Regions from separate parts of the Streptomyces sp. L2 genome, predicted to be linked through region 2. Evidence: riboswitches for the same ligand, from Rfam matches in the RefSeq annotation. Region 2 holds a riboswitch; each other region holds the start of a gene.
The links. A riboswitch is a leader RNA that binds a small molecule or an ion and turns the genes downstream of it on or off. The one in region 2 is predicted to bind cyclic di-AMP.
Positions count from the first base shown of each region.

Region 1 (7,074 bases), 3.7 Mb from region 2:
AGTATGACGGGGAGAGCCGCCCTGAGTCAGGTGTCGGAGGCGACCGAATCGCCACCGGCGCCACCGTCCGGCCCGCACCCGGTACCCGCCTTCCGGTACCCCTCGGCCTCGGGCCCGTTCAGCCCGCCACGATCCGCCCGCGGACCTCGCCGAGACCCACGCGGACCCCGTCCGCGCCGGGTGCCCACGCCGTCAGGGTCACCTCGTCGCCGTCCTCCAGGAAGGCACGCTTGCCGTCGGGGAGTTCCAGGGGCTCGCGACCGTTCCAGGTCAGCTCCAGCAGCGAGCCGCGCTGGGCCGGCTCGGGGCCGCTCACCGTGCCCGAGCCGTACAGGTCGCCGGTGCGCAGGGAGGCGCCGTTGACCGTCATGTGGGCGAGCTGCTGGGCGGCCGTCCAGTACATGGTGGAGAACGGCGGCTCGGACACCACGTGGCCGTTGATGGCGACGGAGATCCGCAGGTCGTAGCCGCCGGGGTCCACCTCGGGCGCCGCGTCGTCCAGGTAGGGCAGCAGGGTGTGGGTGCGCTCCGGTGGGGCCACGCGCGCGTCCTCCAGCGCCTCCAGGGGGGTGATCCACGCCGACACCGACGTGGTGAAGGACTTGCCGAGGAACGGGCCGAGGGGGACGTACTCCCAGGCCTGGATGTCGCGCGCCGACCAGTCGTTGAGCAGGCACAGCCCGAAGACGTGCTCCCGGAAGTCGCCGAGTGCGACCGGCCGGCCCATGGCGGAGGGCGTGCCGACGACGAAGCCGACCTCGGCCTCGATGTCGAGCCGGACGGACGGGCCGAAGACGGGTGCCGGGTCGGCCGGTGCCTTGCGCTGGCCGGAGGGCCGTACGACGTCGGTGCCGGAGACGACGACCGTGCCGGAGCGGCCGTGGTAGCCGATCGGCAGATGCTTCCAGTTGGGGGTCAGCGAGTCCTCGGCGTCCGGGCGGAAGATCTGGCCGACGTTGCGGGCGTGGTTCTCGGAGGCGTAGAAGTCGACGTAGTCCGCCACCTCGAACGGCAGGTGCAGGGTGACCTGCGACAACGGGTGGAACAGCGGCTCGATCGTCTCGCGGTGCGCGGGGACGGTCACCCAAGCGGTGAGGGCGCGCCGCACGTCCGACCAGGTGGTGCGGCCGGCGGCGAGCAGCGGGTTGAGGGTGGGCCGGGCGAGCAGGGAGGCGTAGGGCGAGCCGAGTGCGGTGGCCGCGGTTCCGGCGTCGAGGACGTGGTCACCGAGGCGGACGCCGACCCTCCGCTCCGTGCTGCCGGAGGGCGAGAACACGCCGTAGGGAAGGTTGTGCGGACCGAAGGGGTCGCCCTCGGCAACGTCGAAGGGGGGCATGGGGTGCTGCCTCACTCTCTTCCTGGCCATGCGTGGCGTTGCGTTCCATGGGGTGGCGTCACACATGATCGCTCCGGTGACGCCGCTGTGTTCCATGTGGTCGCGCCACACGTTACGGGTGTGCCGGGTGTCTTGGGCAGTGCCCCTTGGGATGCGCGGGCGGTGTCCCGGACGGTGTCTAAAGAGTTCGCAATGTCCGAAAGGGCCTTGTGGGAGTGGGCAATTCCGGCTTAGCGTCCTTTGGGGACACGGACGGGGTGGATCCGGTCCGTAGGGGGACACGTGGGGGGACCCGTGGCCGTACATTCCGTCGGTGTGCCAGTCGAGGCGGACCGTGAAGTGCCCGGACTGATCGTCAAGTTCGGCGACTACCCGCTGCACCACGGCGGCGTGGGCGCGATCCGCAGCCTGGGCCGTCTGGGCGTCCCCATGTACGCGATCACCGAGGACCGCTACACGCCGGCCGCCGCCTCCCGGTACCTCACCCGGGCGTTCGTGTGGCCGACGACCGGCGCGGAGGACCCGGGCCATCTGGTCGACGGCCTGCTGCGCGTCGGGCGGCGCATCGGCCGGCCGGCCGTCCTCATCCCCACGGATGAGGAGGCCGCCGTCCTGATCGCCGAGCACCAGGACGAGCTGGCCGGCTCGTTCCTCTTCCCGCGCGTGGAGCCCGGACTGCCCCGCCGGCTGGCCAGCAAGCAGGGGCTGCACGAGTTGTGCGTGGAGCACGGCCTCGCGACGCCCGCGGCCGCCTTCCCGCAGTCGTACGAGGACATCGCCGCGTTCGCGGGAACGGCGCGCTTCCCGGTGGTGGCCAAGAACCGTGAGGCGTTCGTCCGGCGCACCCGGCCCGCGGTGAACGGCACCACGAGGATCGCCACCCGCGCGGGGCTGCTCGAACTCGCCCGTGACTGGGGCGAGCGGCCGGGGGTGATCCTCCAGGAGTACCTGCCGAGGGAGGAGGCCGAGGACTGGATCGTGCACGCCTGTTTCGACGCCGACTCCGCCCCGCTCGCCCTGTTCACCGGGGTCAAGGTCCGTTCCTGGCCACCGCACGCGGGCATGACGGCGAACGCGTACGTCGTCGACAACCCGGAACTCGCGGACCTCGCCGCACGTTTCATCAAGCAGATCGGCTTCAGCGGCATCATCGACCTGGACCTGCGTTTCGACCGGCGCGACGGACAGTACAAACTCCTCGACTTCAACCCCCGCATGGGCGCCCAGTTCCGGCTCTTCGAGAGCGAGTCGGGCGTGGACGTCGTACGGGCACAGCACCTGCACCTGACCGGCCGTCCCGTTCCGGAGGGGGAGCAGCGGGCCGGCCACCGCTATGTCGTGGAGAACATCGACCTGCCCGCCCTCCTCGCCTACCGCCGCAGCGGTTATACGACGCCGCACGCGCCGGCGCGGGCGAGCGGGACGGAGCTGGCCTGGTTCGCGGGCGACGACCCGCTGCCGTTCCTCACGATGCTCGCCCGCTTCGTGCGTCCGGGCGCGAAGCACCTCTACCAGCTGTGGCGGACCAACCGCCGCGGCGGCCACACCACCGCGAAGTAGGCACGTCACAGGACCACGGCGAAGTAGTCACAGGCACCACCGCGAAACAGGCAGGTCACCGCACCACCGCGAAGTAGGCAAGGCCACGAAGGTGGCGCACCGCGTTCCTGGGGAGGGACTTCGTGATCCGACCGGTTGCAGTCATCGGGGCCGGGCCGTTCGGCCTGTCCACCGCCGCCCATCTGCGGGCGCGCGGCATCCCCGTCCGCGTCTTCGGCGACCCCATGGTCAGCTGGCGCGACCACATGCCCGAGGGCATGCTCCTGAAGTCGACCCCGGTCGCCTCCAGCTTCGACTGCCCGCAGCCCGGCCACACCCTGGGCGACTACTGTGACGCCGCCGGCATCCGCCGGCTGGTGACCGACGAGGACATCATCCCGGCGGAGACGTTCATCGGCTACGGCGAGTGGTTCCAGGAGAAGCTGGTGCCCGGCCTGGAGCGGGTGCGGGTCGTCTCCGTGGACCGGGACAAGAGCGGCGCCTTCGAACTGAAGCTGGACTCGGGTGAGTTGTTCACCGCACGTGCGGTGGTGGTCGCCACCGGCCTGTCGGGGCTGGAACACCTGCCGGCGGAGCTGGCGGGGGCCGCGCCCGACGGGCCCGCCCCGACCGCTCCGCTCTCCCACAGCTCCCAGCACCACGACCTGAGCCGCTTCGCCGGCAAGGACCTGATCGTCATCGGCGCCGGCCAGTCCGCCCTGGAGACGGCGGCGCTGGCGGCGGAGGCGGGCGCCCGGGTGCGGGTGGTGGCGCGCGGACGCGGCCGGGTCGCCTTCGGGGCGCCGCCGTGGAAGCAGCCGAGGCTCCGCCCCGAGTCGCCGTTCGGCCGCGCGTGGTCCCTGTGGGCGCTCAGCTACTACGCCGACCCCTACCGTTTCCTCCCGGAACAGACCCGGCACTATCTGGTCCGCCGGGTTCTCGGTCCGCTCGGCGCCTGGTGGCTGCGCGAGCGCTTCGAGGGCACCGTGCAGGTCACGGACGTGGCCCGGGTGGCGGGCGCGGAGGCGCCGGACGGCCGTCCCGTGCTCACCGTCCGCACGCACGGCGGCCGCAGCGAGCGGCTGACCGCCGACCACGTCATCGCGGCCACCGGTTACCGCGTGGACATCGCGGCGATGGACTTCCTCGGCCACGAGCTGCGCACGCGGCTCGCGGTGAGCCGGGGCGCGCCCAGGCTCGGCGCCGGCTACGTCTCCTCCGTGCCCGGCCTGTACTTCACCGGTCTTCCGGCGGCGTCCTCGTTCGGGCCGGTGATGCGGTTCGTCTGCGGCACGGAGTTCGCCTCCCCACGGCTGGCGAAACACCTGGCGGCAGCACACGGCTGACGGCCGGGGCTGACGGCCCCCGGCGGACCGCCGCCGGGGGAGGCGCCCCGCGGTGACCGCCGCCGGGAGGATGCATGCCCTGGCGGACCGCCGCCGGACGATGCGTCCCGGCGTCCTCGCGCCGGTCCGTCGCAACGCCCGCCCCCCGTGTCCCGCGCGCCTCCGGTCCCCGTGCGGCGCCATCACGGCGCCCGCGGGCACCACTTGGGGGCAGCGGGCACACAACTGAGCGAAAGGACAGGGTGAGTCGGTGGGGCGCGATGTCCGTATTCTCTGATCATGGCCGCCTCCCCCGCATATTCACTCGTCGCCACCGACCTGGACGGAACGCTGCTGCGCGGTGACGACACCGTCTCCGAATGGTCGCGCGCCGCGCTCGCGAGGGTGGCGCGCGCCGGGGCACGGCACCTGGTGGTCACCGGCCGCCCGGCACCGAGAGTGCGGCCGCTCCTCAAGGAGCTGGGCTGCACGGGGCTCGCGGTGTGCGGACAGGGCGCGCAGGTGTACGACGCCGGCGCCGGCCGTCTGCTGTGGTCCGTCCGCCTGGACCGGGAGCTGGCGGAAACCGCGCTCGGCAAGATCGAGGCCGAGGTGGGCCAGGTGTATGCGGCCGTCGACCAGGACGGCGTGGACGGGCTCACGCTGATCGAGCCGGGGTACCGGATGCCGCACCCCACGCTGCCGGCCGTGCGGGTCGGCCGGCGCGACGACCTGTGGCGCGCGCCGATCAGCAAGGTGCTGCTGCGCCACCACACCCTGTCGGACGACGAGTTGGCGACCATCGCGCGCGGGGCGGTCGATTCGCTGGCCACGGTCACCATGTCGGGCCCCGGGACCGTGGAGCTCCAGCCGTGCGGGGTCACCAAGGCGGCGGGTCTCGCGCTGGCCGCCGCTCACCTGGGGCTGGCGGCCGAGCGGGCGGTCGCCTTCGGGGACATGCCCAACGACATCCCCATGTTCGAGTGGGCCGGGCACGGTGTCGCCATGGCGAACGCCCATCCCGAGCTGAAGGCGGTCGCCGACGAGGTCACCGCGTCGAACGAGGACGACGGCATCGCCGTCGTCCTCGAAAGACTGTTCCCGAGCCCCTGACGAGTCCAGGGCCGGGATCGCCGGCCTCAGTATGCGCCGAACACGTTGTCGATGGAGCCGTAGCGGGCGGCCGCGTAGTTGCAGGCGGCCGTGATGTTCGCGACCGGGTCGTAAGGGTCGAAGGAGGTGCCGGGCACGTGGTAGGCGGTGAACGTCGGGTCGATCACCTGGAGCAGGCCCTTGGACGGGGTGCCGGCGGCCGCGTTGGAGTCCCAGAGGTTGATGGCGGCGGGGTTGCCGGAGGACTCGCGCATCACGTTGCGGTAGATGCCGTCGTAGGTGCCCGGGATGTGCCGCTCGGCCATGATCGCCAGGGACTCGCGGATCCAGCCGTCGAGGTTGTTCGGGTAGCCGGCGAGGGTGGTGGAGGGCGTCGCGGAGGTGGTGGTGGCCGCGGAGGCGCTGGTGGCGCCGATGAGGGGGAGCGCGAGGACGGCGGCACCGGTGCCGGCGACGGCGAGGGTGCGGACGAGGCGGCGGGTGCGGGGGCGGCGGTGCTGGGCGGCAGCAGACATGGGGATGTTCCTCTCCGTCGCCTGCGAGGTGAGCTGTCGGGTTCGGGCGGGGAGGTGCCCGGTCGCGCCGCGCGGACGGCGGCACGACTTCACCCCTAGCCGTTCCGGTACGACGAGTGCCGTCCGGTCCGGCGACTTACCTGGGTCCCCCGCTCCTGCCACACGAAATGAGTTCGTCGATGGGTGGTGTCGGGCGGTGGCAGGATTCGGCGTCCGTCCGACGGCCGGGAACGTATGCGAGAGCACATGTCGGGAACAAGTACCGGATTCACACAACGCATCAGTTGACCTTGGTCTGTACCGTTTCGAGTACTTGATCCTTTGCAGCCGCCAATCCTCAACTGGCCGGTGGGGCAAGGGGGGATGCGGAGGAAATGCGCCATGGGGCGGTACGGGGCTCGCGTGACCCAATTCACGAAATGGCAAATTATGCAAAATCAGACATGGGGGATTTGCTCGTCCCGGAATACCGCCATCCGTGTCCGTGGTTCTCGGGGATGCGTGCTTTTGTGCAAATCTCGCTGAATCCGTTAAGTCGATAAATGTCCGTTCCTGTCATCCGATCGCGGGCCTGCCGGGAGTGGTCCGGTACGGCCCGGCCTGTAGCGGTGGGCGCTAGCGGTGATCGAAAGCTGACCGGATACGCTGACTTGAGTGATGGCAGCGACCTATCGACAAACCGTGTAATCGCCAGCAGACACCAGCAGACAGGAGACCCCTCGTGACCGTCGTCGGGCCGTTCGGGCTGAGCGTGCGGGACCAGGCTCTGGAAGCCGATGTCCAGGCCGGATTGGCGGCTGTCGAGGAAGGCTTGCTCGAGGCCACCAAGAGCGAGGTCCCGTTCATCACGGAGGCCGCGCAGCACCTCGTCCGGGCCGGCGGGAAGCGGTTCCGGCCGCTCCTGGTGATGCTCGCGGCACAGTTCGGTGACCCCTACGCACCCGGTGTCGTCCCGTCCGCCGTCGTCGTGGAGCTGACCCACCTGGCGACGCTGTACCACGACGACGTGATGGACGAGGCCGCCGTACGACGCGGTGTGGCCAGCGCCAACACCCGCTGGGGCAACTCCGTCGCCGTGCTGACCGGCGACTTCCTCTTCGCCCGCGCCTCCCAGATCCTCGCCGACCTCGGGCCGGAGGCGGTCCGGGTGCAGGCCCTCGCGTTCGAACGGCTGGTGACCGGGCAGATCCTGGAGACCGCCGGCCCCACGGACGGCCGCGACCACGTCGAGCACTACCTGGACGTG
Region 1 is NZ_QBDT01000001.1:3,144,205-3,151,278, reverse strand. Features, by position in the region: gene fahA (fumarylacetoacetase) at 119-1,336, opposite strand; gene DBP14_RS13465 (ATP-grasp domain-containing protein) at 1,652-2,896, shown strand; gene DBP14_RS13460 (FAD-dependent oxidoreductase) at 3,019-4,221, shown strand; gene DBP14_RS13455 (Cof-type HAD-IIB family hydrolase) at 4,501-5,313, shown strand; gene DBP14_RS13450 (transglycosylase SLT domain-containing protein) at 5,340-5,828, opposite strand; cyclic di-AMP (ydaO/yuaA leader) riboswitch at 5,834-6,017, opposite strand; gene DBP14_RS13445 (polyprenyl synthetase family protein) at 6,550-7,074, shown strand, end outside.
Region 1: linked by a shared signal. The riboswitch ahead of DBP14_RS13450 (transglycosylase SLT domain-containing protein) and the one ahead of DBP14_RS30745 (C40 family peptidase) in region 2 are both predicted to bind cyclic di-AMP.

Region 2 (7,074 bases):
ACCAGCAGCACGTCGTGGGCGTCGCACGCCTCCCGCAGCACCCGCAGATACGCGGGAGAGTGGAACCGCATCCCGCCGGCGCCCTGCACCACCGGCTCCACGATGACCGCGGCCACCTCGTGCGCGTGCCGCTCGATCGTCTCGCGCAGATGATCGGCGTACGACTCCTCGTACTCGGCCGGGGGCGCGTCCGCGAACACCTGGCGCGGGAGTACCCCGGTCCACAGGTCGTGCATCCCGCCCTCGGGGTCGCACACCGACATCGGGTTCCAGGTGTCCCCGTGGTATCCGCCCCGCCAGGTGAGCAGCCGCCGCTTCTCCGGCCGGCCGAGCGAGCGCCAGTACTGGAAGCACATCTTCACCGCGACCTCGACCGACACCGAACCGGAGTCGGCGAGGAACACATGTTCAAGCCCGTCAGGCGACATGTCTACAAGGAGCTTCGCCAAGCGTACGGCGGGCTCGTGCGTGAGCCCGCCGAACATCACATGGCTCATCCGGTCGAGCTGGCGCCGCGCGGCCTCGTCGAGGACCGGGTGGCCGTAGCCGTGGATCGCCGACCACCAGGACGCCATGCCGTCGACCAGTTCGCCCGAGCCGTCCGCGAGCTTCAGCCGGACCCCGCTCGCCGACTCCACGACGAGCGGTTCTACCCGTCCGGGCATCGGACCGTACGGATGCCACACATGCCGCCGGTCCAGCTCCAGCAGCTCGGGCACGCCCAGGTCAGGCATTGGGCGCGAGGTCCGTCCCGGCGCCCCGGCGACGCACGGCGACCAGGTCGGTGCGCGGCTCGTTCACGGCCGCCGCCGACTCCGTGCCCGGCGCGGACTCCGTCGCCGTACCGCACACGTCCTGCCCCTCATGCGAGCCGCAGACGGACCCGCACCCGGCCTCCGCGTGCGACCCGCACCCGGCCTCGGCGTGCGATCCGCAGCCACCGCCGGCCGCCGTCACCCGGTGCTCGGGCAGCGTGATCTCCCCGGTGCCCTCCACCTCGAACCCGGCGTCCGCGATCATCTCCAGGTCGGCCTTGCCCGCCTGGCCCTCGCTGGTCAGGTAGTCACCGAGGAAGATCGAGTTGGCCAGGTTCAGGGCCAGCGGCTGCATCGTGCGCAGGTGGACCTCGCGGCCGCCCGCGATCCGCACCTCGACGTCCGGGCAGACGAACCGCACCATCGCCAGGATGCGCAGGCAGCGCTGCGGGGTGAGGTTCCACTCCTTGCCGAGCGGGGTGCCCTCGAACGGGATCAGGAAGTTCACCGGCACCGAGTCCGGGTCCAGCTCGCGCAGCGAGAAGACCACGTCCACCAGGTCCTCGTCGCTCTCGCCCATGCCCGCGATCAGCCCCGAGCAGGCGGACAGGCCGGCGCCGTGCGCCTTCTGCACCGTGTCCACCCGGTCGGCGTAGGTGTGCGTGGTCGTGATGTCCCCGTACGTCCCCTCGGACGTGTTCAGGTTGTGGTTGTAGGCGTCCGCGCCGGCCTCGCGCAGCCGCTCCGCCTGGCCGTCGGAGAGCAGCCCGAGGCAGGCGCACACCTCGACGCCCTCGTTCTGCTCCTTGATGGTCTTGATGGTCTCGGAGACCCGGTCCACGTCACGGTCCGTCGGACCGCGCCCGCTGGCCACCAGGCAGACCCGCTTGGCACCGCCGGCCAGGCCCGCGGCGGCGGCCTCGGAGGCCTCGCCGGGCTTGAGCCAGGTGTACTTCAGGATGTCGGCCTTGGAGCCCAGCCGCTGGGAGCAGTAGGAGCAGTCCTCCGGGCACAGGCCCGACTTCAGGTTGACCAGGTAGTTGAGTTTCACGCGCCGGCCGAACCAGTGCCGGCGCACCTTGCCGGCCGCGGCCACCACATCGAGCAGATCGTCGTCGGAGGTGGCGAGTACGGCGAGCGCTTCCTCGCGGGTCGGCAGCTCGCGCCGAAGCCCCTTGTCCACCAGCGTGTTCAGCAGGTCCATGAAAGTTGATCCTGTCCTACGGGACCGCTTCGGGCCAAGGAGAGTTTGCACAACAGAGATGCTTCGACGTGTGGGTATTGCCACACCCTGGGTGCCTGCCCGTGCCGCTAGTGTCTGTCCGCTACCTACAAAAGCCCCGGAGGACCCATGGCGTTCGGCTGGATCGACGAGCAGGCGGAGGCGCGGCGCCGGGCCGGTCTCGTACGGACCCTGCGCCCGCGCCCCGCCGACTCGCCGCTGCTGGACCTGGCGAGCAACGACTACCTGGGCCTCGCCCACCACCCCGAGGTCGCCGACGGGGCGGCAGCGGCCGCTCGGACCTGGGGCGGCGGCTCCACCGGCTCCCGGCTGGTCACCGGCACCACCGAGCTGCACACCGAGCTGGAGCGCGAGCTGGCGGACTTCTGCGGCTTCGAGGCGGCGCTGGTCTTCTCCTCCGGCTACGCGGCCAACCTGGCCGCGGTCACCGCGCTCGGCCCGCACGGCTCCCTGATCGTCTCCGACGCGGGCAATCACGCCTCGCTCATCGACGGCTGCCGGCTCGCCCGGGGCACCACCCAGGTGGTCGGGCACGCCGACCCCGAGGCCGTGCGCAAGGCGCTGGGCACGCACGACGGCGCGGCGATCGCCGTATCCGACACGGTGTTCTCGGTGGACGGCGACCAGGCGCCGCTGGCCGCGCTGGCCGACGCGTGCCGGGAGTACGGCGCCGGCCTGGTCGTGGACGACGCCCATGGACTCGGCGTGCTGGGCGACGGCGGCCGGGGCGCGCCGCAGGCGGCCGGGCTCGCGGGCGCGGACGACGTGGTCGTCACGGCCACCCTGTCCAAGTCGCTGGGCAGCCAGGGTGGCGTGGTGCTCGGTCCGGCCCGGGTGATCGGCCACCTGGTCAACGCGGCTCGCACCTTCATCTTCGACACCGGCCTCGCCCCGGCGGCGGCCGGCGCCGCCCTGGCGGCCCTGCGGCTGCTGCGCCGCGAGCCGGAGCGGGCCGCGCGGGCCCGCGAAGTCGCCGCGGAACTGCACGCACGGCTGACCGCCGCGGGTCTGGAGGCGGTACGTCCGGACGCCGCGGTGGTCTCCGTGCGGGCCCCGTCCCCGGAGCAGGCCGTGCGCTGGGCGGCGGACTGCCGTACGGCCGGGCTGGCCGTGGGCTGTTTCCGTCCTCCCTCCGTGCCCGACGGCATCTCACGGCTCAGGCTGACCGCCCGCGCGGACCTGTCCGGGGCCGAGATCGAACGCGCTGTACGAGTGATCGGCGAGACTCGACCATGAGTCGGCGTGACACGGCCGGGCGTCGCACGAGTGCCGACGGGGTTTCGTAGGGGCCGGTCAGTGGAGCGTGGTCAGGAAGCCCGCCCAGCTCTCCGGGGAGAAGAGCAGCGCGGGTCCGGCGGGACGCTTGGAGTCGCGCACGGCGAGCAGTCCGGCCCCGCGGCCGGAGTGCGGCCGGGCCGTCTCCACGCAGTTGTTCGCGCCCGTGCTGTAGCTGCTGCGCAGCCATCGCACGCCGTGCAGATCGGTGCTGGAAGGGACGTTCCGAGGCAGTGCGGTCATGGTGCCTCCTCTACGCGCCGTCACCTATCGCGGTGATGTAATCCACCGAGTCCTCGGGTGAAAGGGCGTGGATCCGAAGGGTGTTGAAGGCCTCCCCATACGCCTGGAGGTCTTCTTTCCGTTCCAGATAGAGGCTACTCGTCAACTGGTCCAGAACAACCACGTCCAGATCAGAAGTGCTCGGAAAGGAGAAGATAACGAAAGGGCCGGTGAGGCCGACATGCGCCCCGGTCGCGAACGGCAGTACCTGGAGCCTGACTTGGGGCAACTGCGCCGCCTCCGCCAGCCGCTTCAGCTGACGGGCCATCACCTCTGGTCCGCCCACCTCGCGCCGGAGCACCGCCTCGTCCAGCACCGCGCTCAGCCGCAGCGGGGGATCCGAGCGCAGCACGTCCTGCCGGGCCAGGCGCACCTCCACCAGCGCGTCCAGCCGCTCCTCGTCCAGGCCCTCCACCGCGGACCGGGTCACCGCGCGGGCGTACTCGGGGGTCTGCAGCAGCCCCGGCACCACCGTGGTCTCCAGGGTGCGCATGCCGCTCGCCTGCGACTCCAGGCTGATGAAGTCCCGGTAGGCCGGGGGCAGGATCCCCCGGTAGGCGTGCCACCAGCGGTGCCGGGCGCTCGCGTGCTCCGACCCCGCCAACCCCAGAAGTAACTCGCGCAGTTGCCCGTCGTCGACCCCGTAGGTGTCGAGGAGTAACCGCACATCGGCCGGTTTCACCCCGCTGGCGCCGGTCTCGATACGGCTCACCTTCGACTGGTGCCAGCCCACCAGGCGGGCCGCGTCACCACTCGTGAGCCCCGCCCCGGTGCGCAGCGCGCGCAGTTCGGCGCCCAGTTTGCGGCGCCGCACCGCGGGACCGTTCTGCATGGGCTCCTCCTCACTCGCCATTACTCCTTACGGGCCGCCCAAATACGCTCTGCCGTCGCAGAGTTCACCGCATCGAGCGACAGATATATGCATATCTTGGTGGATCGCTCCCCGTGACCGGTCCGGTGGTGGCAGTCTGACGAGGAAGCACCAGTCCGGGACCGTACTCGAACCAGCCGCTCCTTGTCGGACCGCGGCCCCGGGGGAAAGGGACGACGTCGCCATGGCAGACCACCTGGAAGCATCCGTCACTCTGCCGAGCGATCCCGCCTCGGTCTCCGCGGCCCGCGCCTACGTGCTGGGCACCCTCGCGGAGTGGGGCCTGCCGTCGGACACCGACGCGGCCGACACCGTGCGGCTCATCGTCTCCGAACTGGCCACCAACGCCGTACAGCACACCTTCGGGCAGTCACCCACGTTCACGGTGGACCTCGCCCTGGACCGTGACGAGGACCTGCGCATCGGCGTCACGGACAGTCACCCGCGCTTCCCGAAGAGACTCCCGGCGGCCGTCCAGCAGGACAACGGCCGCGGCATGGTCATCATCCGCTGGCTCACCGCCGAGTGCGGCGGCAGGCTCCGGGTCCGGCCCACGCGCGAGGGCGGCAAGACGGTGCTGATCGAACTGCCCTGGACGGCCCCCGCGGAACCGGTACCGGCCGCGGGCCAGCAGGAAACCTAGGGCGGGCCGGCGGGCGCTAAGGGCCGGCGGTATAGCACGCGCGTGCCCCCCGTCCGGGAGAGCGGGCGCGTGGCCCCGCCCGGGAGAGCACGGGCGCGGCCCCCCCGACAGGGAGAGCGGGCGCGTGGCCCCCGCCCGGGAGAGCACGGGCGCGGCCCCCTCCGGAGCCGCGCCGCTCACCGCATGGAGCCGGGTCAGCTGACCCGGCCGTACCAGACGTGGTTCGTCCAGAGTTTCTCCAGCTTCACCACTTCCCCCGTCCTCGGTGCGTGCCAGATCTTTCCCTTCCCGGCGTAGATGCCGACGTGGTAGACGCTGGATCCATAGTGAAAGAACACCAGGTCGCCCGGTTTTCGGTGGTCGGCCGAGACGTGGTGCGTCCGGTTGTACTGCTGCGCCGCCGTGCGGGGCAGCTTCTTGCCCGCCTTCTTGAACGAGTACAGCGTGAGCCCGGAGCAGTCGAACCTGCGCGGCCCGGTGGCCCCCCACTGGTACGGGGAGCCCTTCTTGGACGCCGCGACCCGGAGGGCCTTCGTCGCCATGGTGGCGGCCGAGGCGTCGGCGGACAGACCCGGCGCCACGATGGTGCCGCCCACGGCGGCGAGGGTGAGGGCAGAGGCCGTACCGGCACGTGCCATCAGCGACGGGACACGATTGAGCGCAGTCATGCGCAACCCTTCGTCAGCCGCCTGTGAAGGATGACCTGTCGGATTCGGGCTGGCGAAGTTGCCCGGTCGCGTTCTCGCGACTTCACCCCAAGGGCTGCGCGGCACATCCGCCCGTCTGCGACGAACGTCCGTGCCGGCGACCCGTCTTGCTCGGGTCCTCCACTCCTGCCGATCCACTCCTGTCGACCGGTCGTCCGGGCGGCGGCAGGACTCGGCGTCCGCCCGGACCGCCCCGCCGCTGCGGCGGGGGCTTGTCGTCAGTCAGGGATCTTCACTCACACGTGTCCGAAAATCCCAACGGAACCGCCCCTTTGTGGCGTTACTCACCACTCGCCCGTTCGGGTGGACTTCACTGTGTTCGAGACATCGTCAGGTGCCGTACGCGGCCCCGGACCTGGCCCAAAACCTTCGGCTGCGCCGAACGGCCCAATTCGGCGCGCAAGCCGGCCGACCCTCGAAAAAGACAGTAAAAATGCTGAAAATACGCCGGACGTGGGTCCGTCGTTCGGGCCGTTTCAACTCCGGCCCGAACGACGTGCCGAGGGGAGCTGCGGGACGGATCCGCCGAGCCTGGCATCGGCCGGCGGGACCGGTCAGCCCGGCCCGCCGGGCGGCAGGATGAGGCGTGCGGTGCGCCGCTCGCCGTCCAGCACGCGCATCGCCCGCGCCAGGGTCTCCCCGTGCGGTTCCGTCTCGCCGCGCCGGTGCATCAGGGCGAGCGCGTCCCGCAACTCCTCCGCCTTGCGCACCAGGGCCTGAGCGGCTCGCAGAGCGCGGTAGGTGTCGGCGTCCCGGGCCGGATTGACGCGGCCCAGCAGGTCGACCACGTCCAGGTACCGGTCGACCAGCTCACCCTCCGCGCGCGTCAGCGCGGGCAGAGGCGGGAGTTCCTCGGGCAGCACCGGCGGCTCACCGCGCGCCCGGAGTGCCCGGAGCACCCGGTGCGCCCGGAGCGGTCGGATCGCCCGGCGTACCCGGAACGGTCGGCGCGGCCCCGCGCCGCGGTACGACGCCGTCCACCAGGCCGTACTCCACGGCCGCCGGGGCGTCCAGCACGAGCACCCGTTCCAGATCGTCGCGGACCCGCTCCGCGCCGCGCCCGGTGTGCCGGGCGAGCAGTTCCTCCATCAGCGCGCGCACCCGGGCCAACTCCTCCGCCTGGATGGCCAGATCGCTCGGCATGCCCGTCACCGGCTCGGACAGGGAGGGCTGTTCGAGCACGATGCGCGCGCCCGGCAGAGCGAACCGTTTCCCCGGTGTCCCCGCCGCGAGCAGTACCGCCGCGGCCGAGGCGGCCTGCCCGAGGCAGTAGGTGGCCACGTCGCAACTGACGTACC
Region 2 is NZ_QBDT01000001.1:6,843,982-6,851,055, forward strand. Features, by position in the region: gene DBP14_RS30715 (adenosylmethionine--8-amino-7-oxononanoate transaminase) at 1-734, opposite strand, end outside; gene bioB (biotin synthase BioB) at 727-1,959, opposite strand; gene DBP14_RS30725 (8-amino-7-oxononanoate synthase) at 2,107-3,234, shown strand; gene DBP14_RS30730 (DUF397 domain-containing protein) at 3,292-3,516, opposite strand; gene DBP14_RS30735 (helix-turn-helix transcriptional regulator) at 3,527-4,387, opposite strand; gene DBP14_RS30740 (ATP-binding protein) at 4,611-5,069, shown strand; gene DBP14_RS30745 (C40 family peptidase) at 5,264-5,737, opposite strand; cyclic di-AMP (ydaO/yuaA leader) riboswitch at 5,741-5,964, opposite strand; gene DBP14_RS30750 (hypothetical protein) at 6,331-6,639, opposite strand; gene DBP14_RS30755 (ATP-dependent Clp protease proteolytic subunit) at 6,647-7,074, opposite strand, start outside.

Region 3 (7,074 bases), 6.1 Mb from region 2:
CCCGCTGCCCGCGTACCGCCCCTTCGAGTCCCCGCTGGACGGCCGCGAGGAGTACCCCGTCGAGGGTGGCCCCCGCTTCACCCGCCCCGCCCTGTCCGTCCGCACCGGTGAGCGGCGCGGCACCGAGTGGTGCTTCGTGTCGTACGAGACGGACGACGACGCGCTGCGACTGCGCTTCGACGACGACGGGCTCGCGATCACCCTGCACTACCGGATGCGCGGCGACGTCGTCGAGCGCTGGGTCACCCTGCACAACGGCGGCCCCGCGCCCGTGGAACTGCTGCGCGCCGACGCCGCCACCTGGACCCTGCCCGACCGCGACGGCTGGCGGCTCTCCCAGCTGCACGGCCGCTGGGCCGCCGAGTCCCTGCTCACCAGCGCGCCCCTCACCTACGGCGAGAAGGTCATCGGCAGCCGCCGCGGCCACACCGGACACCAGCACCTGCCCTGGGTCGCCCTCGACACCGACGCCACCGAGGAGCGCGGCGAGGTCTACGGCTGCGCCCTCGGCTGGTCCGGCTCCTGGCGGATCGCGGTCGCCCAGCTCCCGGACGCGCGCGTGCAGATCACCGGCGGCGCCGGCCACGACGACTCCGGTCTGCTCCTCCTGGAGCCGGGCCGCTCCTACACCACCCCGGTCTTCGCCGGCCTGTGGAGCGACGGCGGCTTCGGCGGGGCCAGCCGCACCTGGCACGCCTACCAGCGCGCGCACGTGATCCCGGACGCGGACCGGGACCGGCCGGTGCTGTTCAACTCCTGGGAAGCCACCTTCTTCGACATCTCCGAGGAGCAGCAGACCGCGCTCGCCCGGCGGGCCGCCGCCATCGGCGTCGAGCTGTTCGTCGTGGACGACGGCTGGTTCGGCGCCCGCACCAGCGACCGGGCCGGACTCGGCGACTGGACGCCCAACCCCGACCGCTTCCCGCACGGCCTGAAGCCCCTCGCCGACCAGGTGCACGGCCTCGGCATGCGGTTCGGCATCTGGGTCGAACCCGAGATGGTCAACCCCGACAGCGATCTCTACCGCGCGCACCCTGACTGGGTGCAGTATCAACCGGGGCGAAAGCGGACGGAATTCCGCAATCAGCTCGTCCTGAACCTGGCCCGCGAGGACGTCCAGGAGTACCTGTGGGAGCAGCTGCACACCCTGCTCTCCAGTGCGCCCGTCGACTATGTGAAGTGGGACTTCAACCGCTGCTTCACCGACGCCGGCTGGCCGGGGGAGCCGTACCCGCAACGCCTGTGGACCGACCACACCCACGCCCTGTACGCCCTGCTGGACCGGCTGCGCGCCGCGCACCCCGAGGTCGCCTTCGAGTCCTGCTCGGGCGGCGGCGGCCGGATCGACCTGGGGGTGCTGAGCCGCACCGACCAGGTGTGGACCTCCGACAACACCGACCCGCTGGACCGGCTCGCCATCCAGCACGGGTTCAGCCAGGTCCACCCCGCCCGGGTCATGGCCGCCTGGGTCACCGACAGCCCGAACAGCCAGCTCAACGGCCGGTTGAGCAGCCTGCGTTACCGCTTCGTCAGCGCCATGGCGGGAGTCCTCGGCGTCGGAGGCGACCTCACCGAGTGGAGCGAGGAGGACCTCGCCGAGGCCCGCGCCTGGGTGGACCTCTACAAGGAGATACGGCCCGTCGTCCAGCACGGCGACCTGTACCGGCTGCGCCCGCCGGCGGGCGGCCTCAGCGCCGTCCAGTACGTCCTCGGCGACGAGACGGTGGTGCTCGCCTGGCTCCAGTCGCAGCGGTACGGCGAACCGGTCCCGGCCCTGCGGCTGCGCGGACTCGACCCGGCCGCGTCGTACGAATGCCGTGAAACGGGCGAAGTGCACCGAGGTGCCGTCCTCCGGCACCACGGTCTGCGGACCGGGCTGCGCGGCGATCTCGATGCGACGGTTCTCCGTCTGTGTCGCATCTGAGTCGTCTGCCCGAATTTTGCGGCTTCGCTCCAACTCGCTACGAAATAGGGGGAGGTGGGTATGGCGTGCGTGAGGAGCGTCATAGTGGTGACCGACCGTCGCACGTCATGCTCACGTAATGTCCGGGCGCCCGGCGGCAATTGAGGCGAGCGAGAGCGCGGACATGCACGCACGGTGACCGCGCTTTCCGGTATCCGATCATCCGAAACGGCGGAGGCGGGAACCGGCTCCTTGTCGCCGTGCGTCCCGCTCGCTTACGTTCGCCACCAATTCCGGACGGAACGCCGAATCCTGCCGCCGTCCGGAGTCCCCACACACATGACCCGTGTACGGCAGGAGCGGGGGACCCACCAGGTACGACTGCCTGTCCCGGTCTCCGCGACAGGCTCGGGGTGAAGCCGCGCACCGCGCGGCCGGGCAGCTCCAGTCCGAACCCGACAGCTCACCTCGCAGGCGCCGGAGAGGAATGCGCCATGCCCGCGAAGGGTAAGCACCGTCGTCCCAAGACCCAGCGTCTGACCCGCTCCATCGCCGTCGCCGGAACCGGCGGCGCCGCCCTCGCCCTGCCGCTCGTCGGGGCCGCCGGAGCCCACGCCGCCACCCCGCAGTCCGGTTCCGCGCACGTCACCCAGGCCCTCCCGGCCGCCAAGGGCACGGCGGTGAAGGCGACCGCCGCGAAGCCGGCGGCCGCGCACCGCGCTCCGGGCGTCCGCACCTACACGGTGAAGTCCGGCGACTGCCTGGCGAAGATAGCCGACGACCACGACGTCCGCGGCGGCTGGCACCGGCTCTACGACGACAACCGGCAGGCCGTCGGCGACGACCCGTCGCTGATCCACCCCGGCCTGAAGCTCACGCTCGGCAAGCGCGCGGCGGCGGCACACCACCCGTCCTCCGACGCGCACTCCGCGACCCCGTCCACCCACCCGTCCAAGCCGCAGACCCCGCCCCCGGCCGCCACCCCCTCCACCGGCTTCACCCTCCCGGTGACCGGCGCCACCATCGGCACCGGCTACCACGTGGCGGGCAGCATGTGGTCCAGCGGTTACCACACCGGCGTCGACTTCGTCGTCCCGACCGGCACCTCCGTCAAGTCCGTCGCCGCCGGCACGGTCGTCTCCGCGGGCTGGGGCGGCGCGTACGGCAACCAGGTCGTCGTCAAGCTGAACGACGGCCACTACGCCCAGTACGCCCACCTCTCCCAGCTCTCCGTGTCCGCCGGGCAGAGCGTGACGGAGGGACAGCAGCTCGGCCTGTCCGGCGCCACCGGCAACGTGACCGGACCGCACCTGCACTTCGAGATCCGGACCACCCCGGACTACGGCTCGGACATCGACCCCGTCGCCTACCTCAGCCGGCACGGAGTCACCGTCGGCTGACCCGGCCGGTCCCGGTGGTCCTGGCCGACCCGGCTGCCCCGGAGTATTCCTGAATGGCAAATGAATAAGCAGTGGGACTTCTCACCGTCCGTCAACCCCCGCCTACGGTCGCGTAAGTCACATCCGAAGGTGAATCATGGTCCGACGTGGCAGACGATTCGAAGAGTGACAACACATCGGTGATCGGGTCGATCGGGTCGTACGTGGCGGTGGGGGACAGCTTCACCGAGGGCGTCGGCGATCCGGGGCCCGACGGGGCGTTCGTCGGCTGGGCCGACCGGTTCGCGGTCCTGCTCGCCGACCGGCGGCCCGAAGGAGACTTCCGGTACAGCAACCTCGCGGTGCGCGGGAAGCTGCTCGACCAGATCGTGGCGGACCAGGTCCCCAAGGCGCTCGAACTCGCCCCGGACCTGGTCTCCTTCTGCGCGGGCGGCAACGACATCATCCGCCCCGGCACCGACCCGGACGAGGTCGCCGAACGCTTCGAGCGGTCGGTGTCCCGGCTGGCCGAGGCGGCGGGCACGGTCCTCGTGACGACCGGTTTCGACACGCGTGGCGTCCCGGTGCTCAAGCACCTGCGGGGCAAGATCGCCACGTACAACGGGCACGTGCGGGCCATCGCCGACCGGTACGGCTGCCCGGTGCTCGACCTGTGGTCCCTGAAGTCCGTGCAGGACCGCCGGGCGTGGGACGACGACCGGCTCCACCTGTCGGCGGAGGGCCACACCCGCGTGGCCCTGCGCGCCGGTCAGGCCCTCGGCCTGGAGATCCCGGCCGACCCCGAGCAGCCCTGGCCGCCCCTGCCGCCCCGGGGCACGCTGGAGGTCCGCCGCGACGACGTGCACTGGGCCCGCGAGTACCTCGTCCCGTGGATCGGCCGCCGGCTGCGGGGCGAGTCCTCCGGCGACCACGTCACGGCGAAGGGCACGCTGTCACCGGACGACATCAAGACGCGGATCGCGTCGGTGGCCTGACACCCCGACGCACCGTGCCCCGCGGCGCCCGACCGGCGCCCCGCGGCGCCCGACCGGCGCCCCGCGGCGCCCGACCGGCGCGCCGCGGGACACGACCGTCACGGGACACGACCGTCACGGGACACGGCCACACGGGGCGCGGACGGCACAGGGCGCGGCCGTCACGGGACACGACCACACGGGGCGCGGACGGCACAGGGCGCGGACGGGACTGAACGCGGCGGGACCGGCCCCCGGCAGCGCCCAGGTCCAGGCGCGCCGCGGGGCATCGGCCGGCCCTCCTCGCGCACACCGCGGGACGTCAGCCCCTCAGGGACTCCTGCTCCAGCCCGAGTTCCCGGGCCAGCGCCGCCTCGCCCCACTCCTGCGCGCGGGTGCGGGGCACGCCGCCCGGATAGGAGGTCAGCTGGACGGCGAGCCCGTCCAGGAGGGCCGTCAGGCGCAGGGCCGTACCCTCGGGATCGGCGCACGCGAACTCGCCCGCGGCGACGCCCTCTGTGATGACGGCGGCGATCGCCGCCTTCCACTGCCGGTCCAGTTCCCGGGTGACCTCGCGCAGAGCCGGCTCGCGCAGTGACACCGCCCAGCCCTCGATCCACAGCCGCCAGCCCTTGGCCGCACCCGACGGCGCGTACCAGCGGACGGCCGACCGCAGCCGGCGCACCGCCGACGTCCGCCGGCCCAGCAGCCCCCGCAGGTGCGCGAGGTCGCCCTCCGCCGCGTGCGCGAACGCGGCGGCGACCAGCTGCTCCTTCGTGGAGAAGTGGTACAGCACCAGCGCGTTGCTCACCCCGAGCGCGGACGCCACGTCGGCGATCCTGAGCGCCGCCACGCCCCGCACCTCGATCTGCTCGACAGCCGCGCGCAGCAGCTCCTCGCGCCGCTCCGCCACGCTCAACCGCACTCTCGCCACGCGGCCACCCTAATCCGTCACCAGTACGACACCGAACGTGTCCGGCCAGTGGCGGGGACACCGGGGGCGGGGCGCCGTCGGTCTGCTTGTCGGACGGGCCGACCATAATGGAAGGCCTCAGCGACTCCACCTGGAGGTACCGTGACCGGTCCGCGTTCCCAGAGTCCCGGGCTCCGAGGGCTGCGGCCCGCCGCCTTCGGCGCGGATCCCGGCGGTGAGCGCATGGCACGCATCCGCCGCTCCCCGCATTTCAAGGACGGCGTCTTCCAGAACCCGGGCGGCACCGTCCGTACGGTTCCCTCCGGGTCCCGGCGCGACCTCGCGAAGGTCTTCCTCGACAAGGAGCAGCGCCCGCTGCGCGCGCCGGGCGGCACCGTCCCGGTGCACGCCACGACCTACGCCGACCTGGCCAGACCGCCCGCCACGGGGCTGCGGCTGACCTGGATGGGCCACTCCAGCGTGCTCGCGGAGATCGACGGACACCGGGCCCTGTTCGACCCGGTCTGGGGCGAGCGCTGCTCCCCGTTCCCCTTCGTCGGGCCCAGGCGGCTGCACCCGGTGCCGCTGCCGCTGGCCGCCCTCGGCCCGGTCGACGTCGTGGTCATCTCCCACGACCACTACGACCATCTGGACATGCCCACGATCAAGGCGCTGGCCGGCACGGACACCCTGTTCGCGGTGCCCCTCGGCGTCGGCGCCCACCTCGAACGCTGGGGTGTCGCGGCCGACCGGCTGCGCGAGCTGGACTGGCACGAGTCGACCCGGGTCGGCGGCCTGACCCTCACCGCGACCCCCGCCCGCCACTTCTGCGGCCGGGGCCTGCGCAACACCCAGCACACCCTTTGGGCCTCCTGGGCCGTCGCCGGCGAGGAGCACCGGATCTACCACAGCGGGGACACCGGCTACTTCGAGGGCTTCAAGGACATCGGAGCCGCCCACGGCCCGTTCGACGCCACCATGATCCAGATCGGCGCGTACTCCCCGTTCTGGCCGGACATCCACATGACCCCCGAGGAGGGCCTGCGCGCCCACCTCGACCTCCAGGGCGGCGCCCCGCACGGGGTGCTGCTGCCGATCCACTGGGGCACCTTCAACCTCGCCCCGCACGCCTGGGCGGAGCCGGGGGAGTGGACGAAGGACGCGGGCGACGAGGCCGGACAGCCGGTGGCGCTCCCGCGGCCGGGCGAACCCTTCGAGCCCGGAGGCAAGGTGCCCGGCGAGCCCTGGTGGCGGACCGTATCCCAGCCGATCGCCCACCACTGGCGCGGCGTCCGCCCGGTGGAGGCGCCCGCGGAGGAGCGGCCGGCGGACCTCGACCTCGCGGGCGACCGGTGACGGTCAGGGGCTGAACCCGGCACGGCGGGAAGGCGGCTCACACCGGTTCGAGCTGCGACTCCGGTCGTGGCGCCGGTGCGGTGGGCCGCTCCCACTGTCTGGTGGTCCGCACGTAGCCGGAGACCACGGAGATCAGCGCCAGCAGCAGAAGGGGCCCGAACAGCCACGGCCGGGCGGCCATCTCCTCCGGCAGCCAGCGGTACGAGACCAGGAGCGCGGCGAAGACCGCCGTACCGTAGACGACCAGCCGTACGCCCGCCCGGTCCCAGCCGCGGTCGAGCGAGCGCAGCGCCGTCTCGATGGTGAGCGCGAACACCACGCCGGCGATGAGGTCCGCGCCGTAGTGGTAGCCGAACCCCAGGGTCGCGCTGAGCGTGGCCACCAGCCAGAACGTGCCCGCGTACCGCAGGGCCCGGGGGGCGGCGCGGGTGTGGATGAAGATCGCGGTGGCCCACGCCGTGTGCAGGCTGGGCATGCAGTTGCGGGGCGTGATCCCGTCGTACGGCACCGGGTGCGGGGAGCCGACCGGCGGCGGCGTGTGCGGCCAGA
Region 3 is NZ_QBDT01000001.1:737,882-744,955, reverse strand. Features, by position in the region: gene DBP14_RS03340 (alpha-galactosidase) at 1-1,924, shown strand, start outside; cyclic di-AMP (ydaO/yuaA leader) riboswitch at 2,197-2,393, shown strand; gene DBP14_RS03335 (LysM peptidoglycan-binding domain-containing M23 family metallopeptidase) at 2,398-3,303, shown strand; gene DBP14_RS03330 (SGNH/GDSL hydrolase family protein) at 3,450-4,277, shown strand; gene DBP14_RS03325 (TetR/AcrR family transcriptional regulator) at 4,579-5,190, opposite strand; gene DBP14_RS03320 (MBL fold metallo-hydrolase) at 5,332-6,525, shown strand; gene DBP14_RS03315 (phosphatase PAP2 family protein) at 6,563-7,074, opposite strand, start outside.
Region 3: linked by a shared signal. The riboswitch ahead of DBP14_RS03335 (LysM peptidoglycan-binding domain-containing M23 family metallopeptidase) and the one ahead of DBP14_RS30745 (C40 family peptidase) in region 2 are both predicted to bind cyclic di-AMP.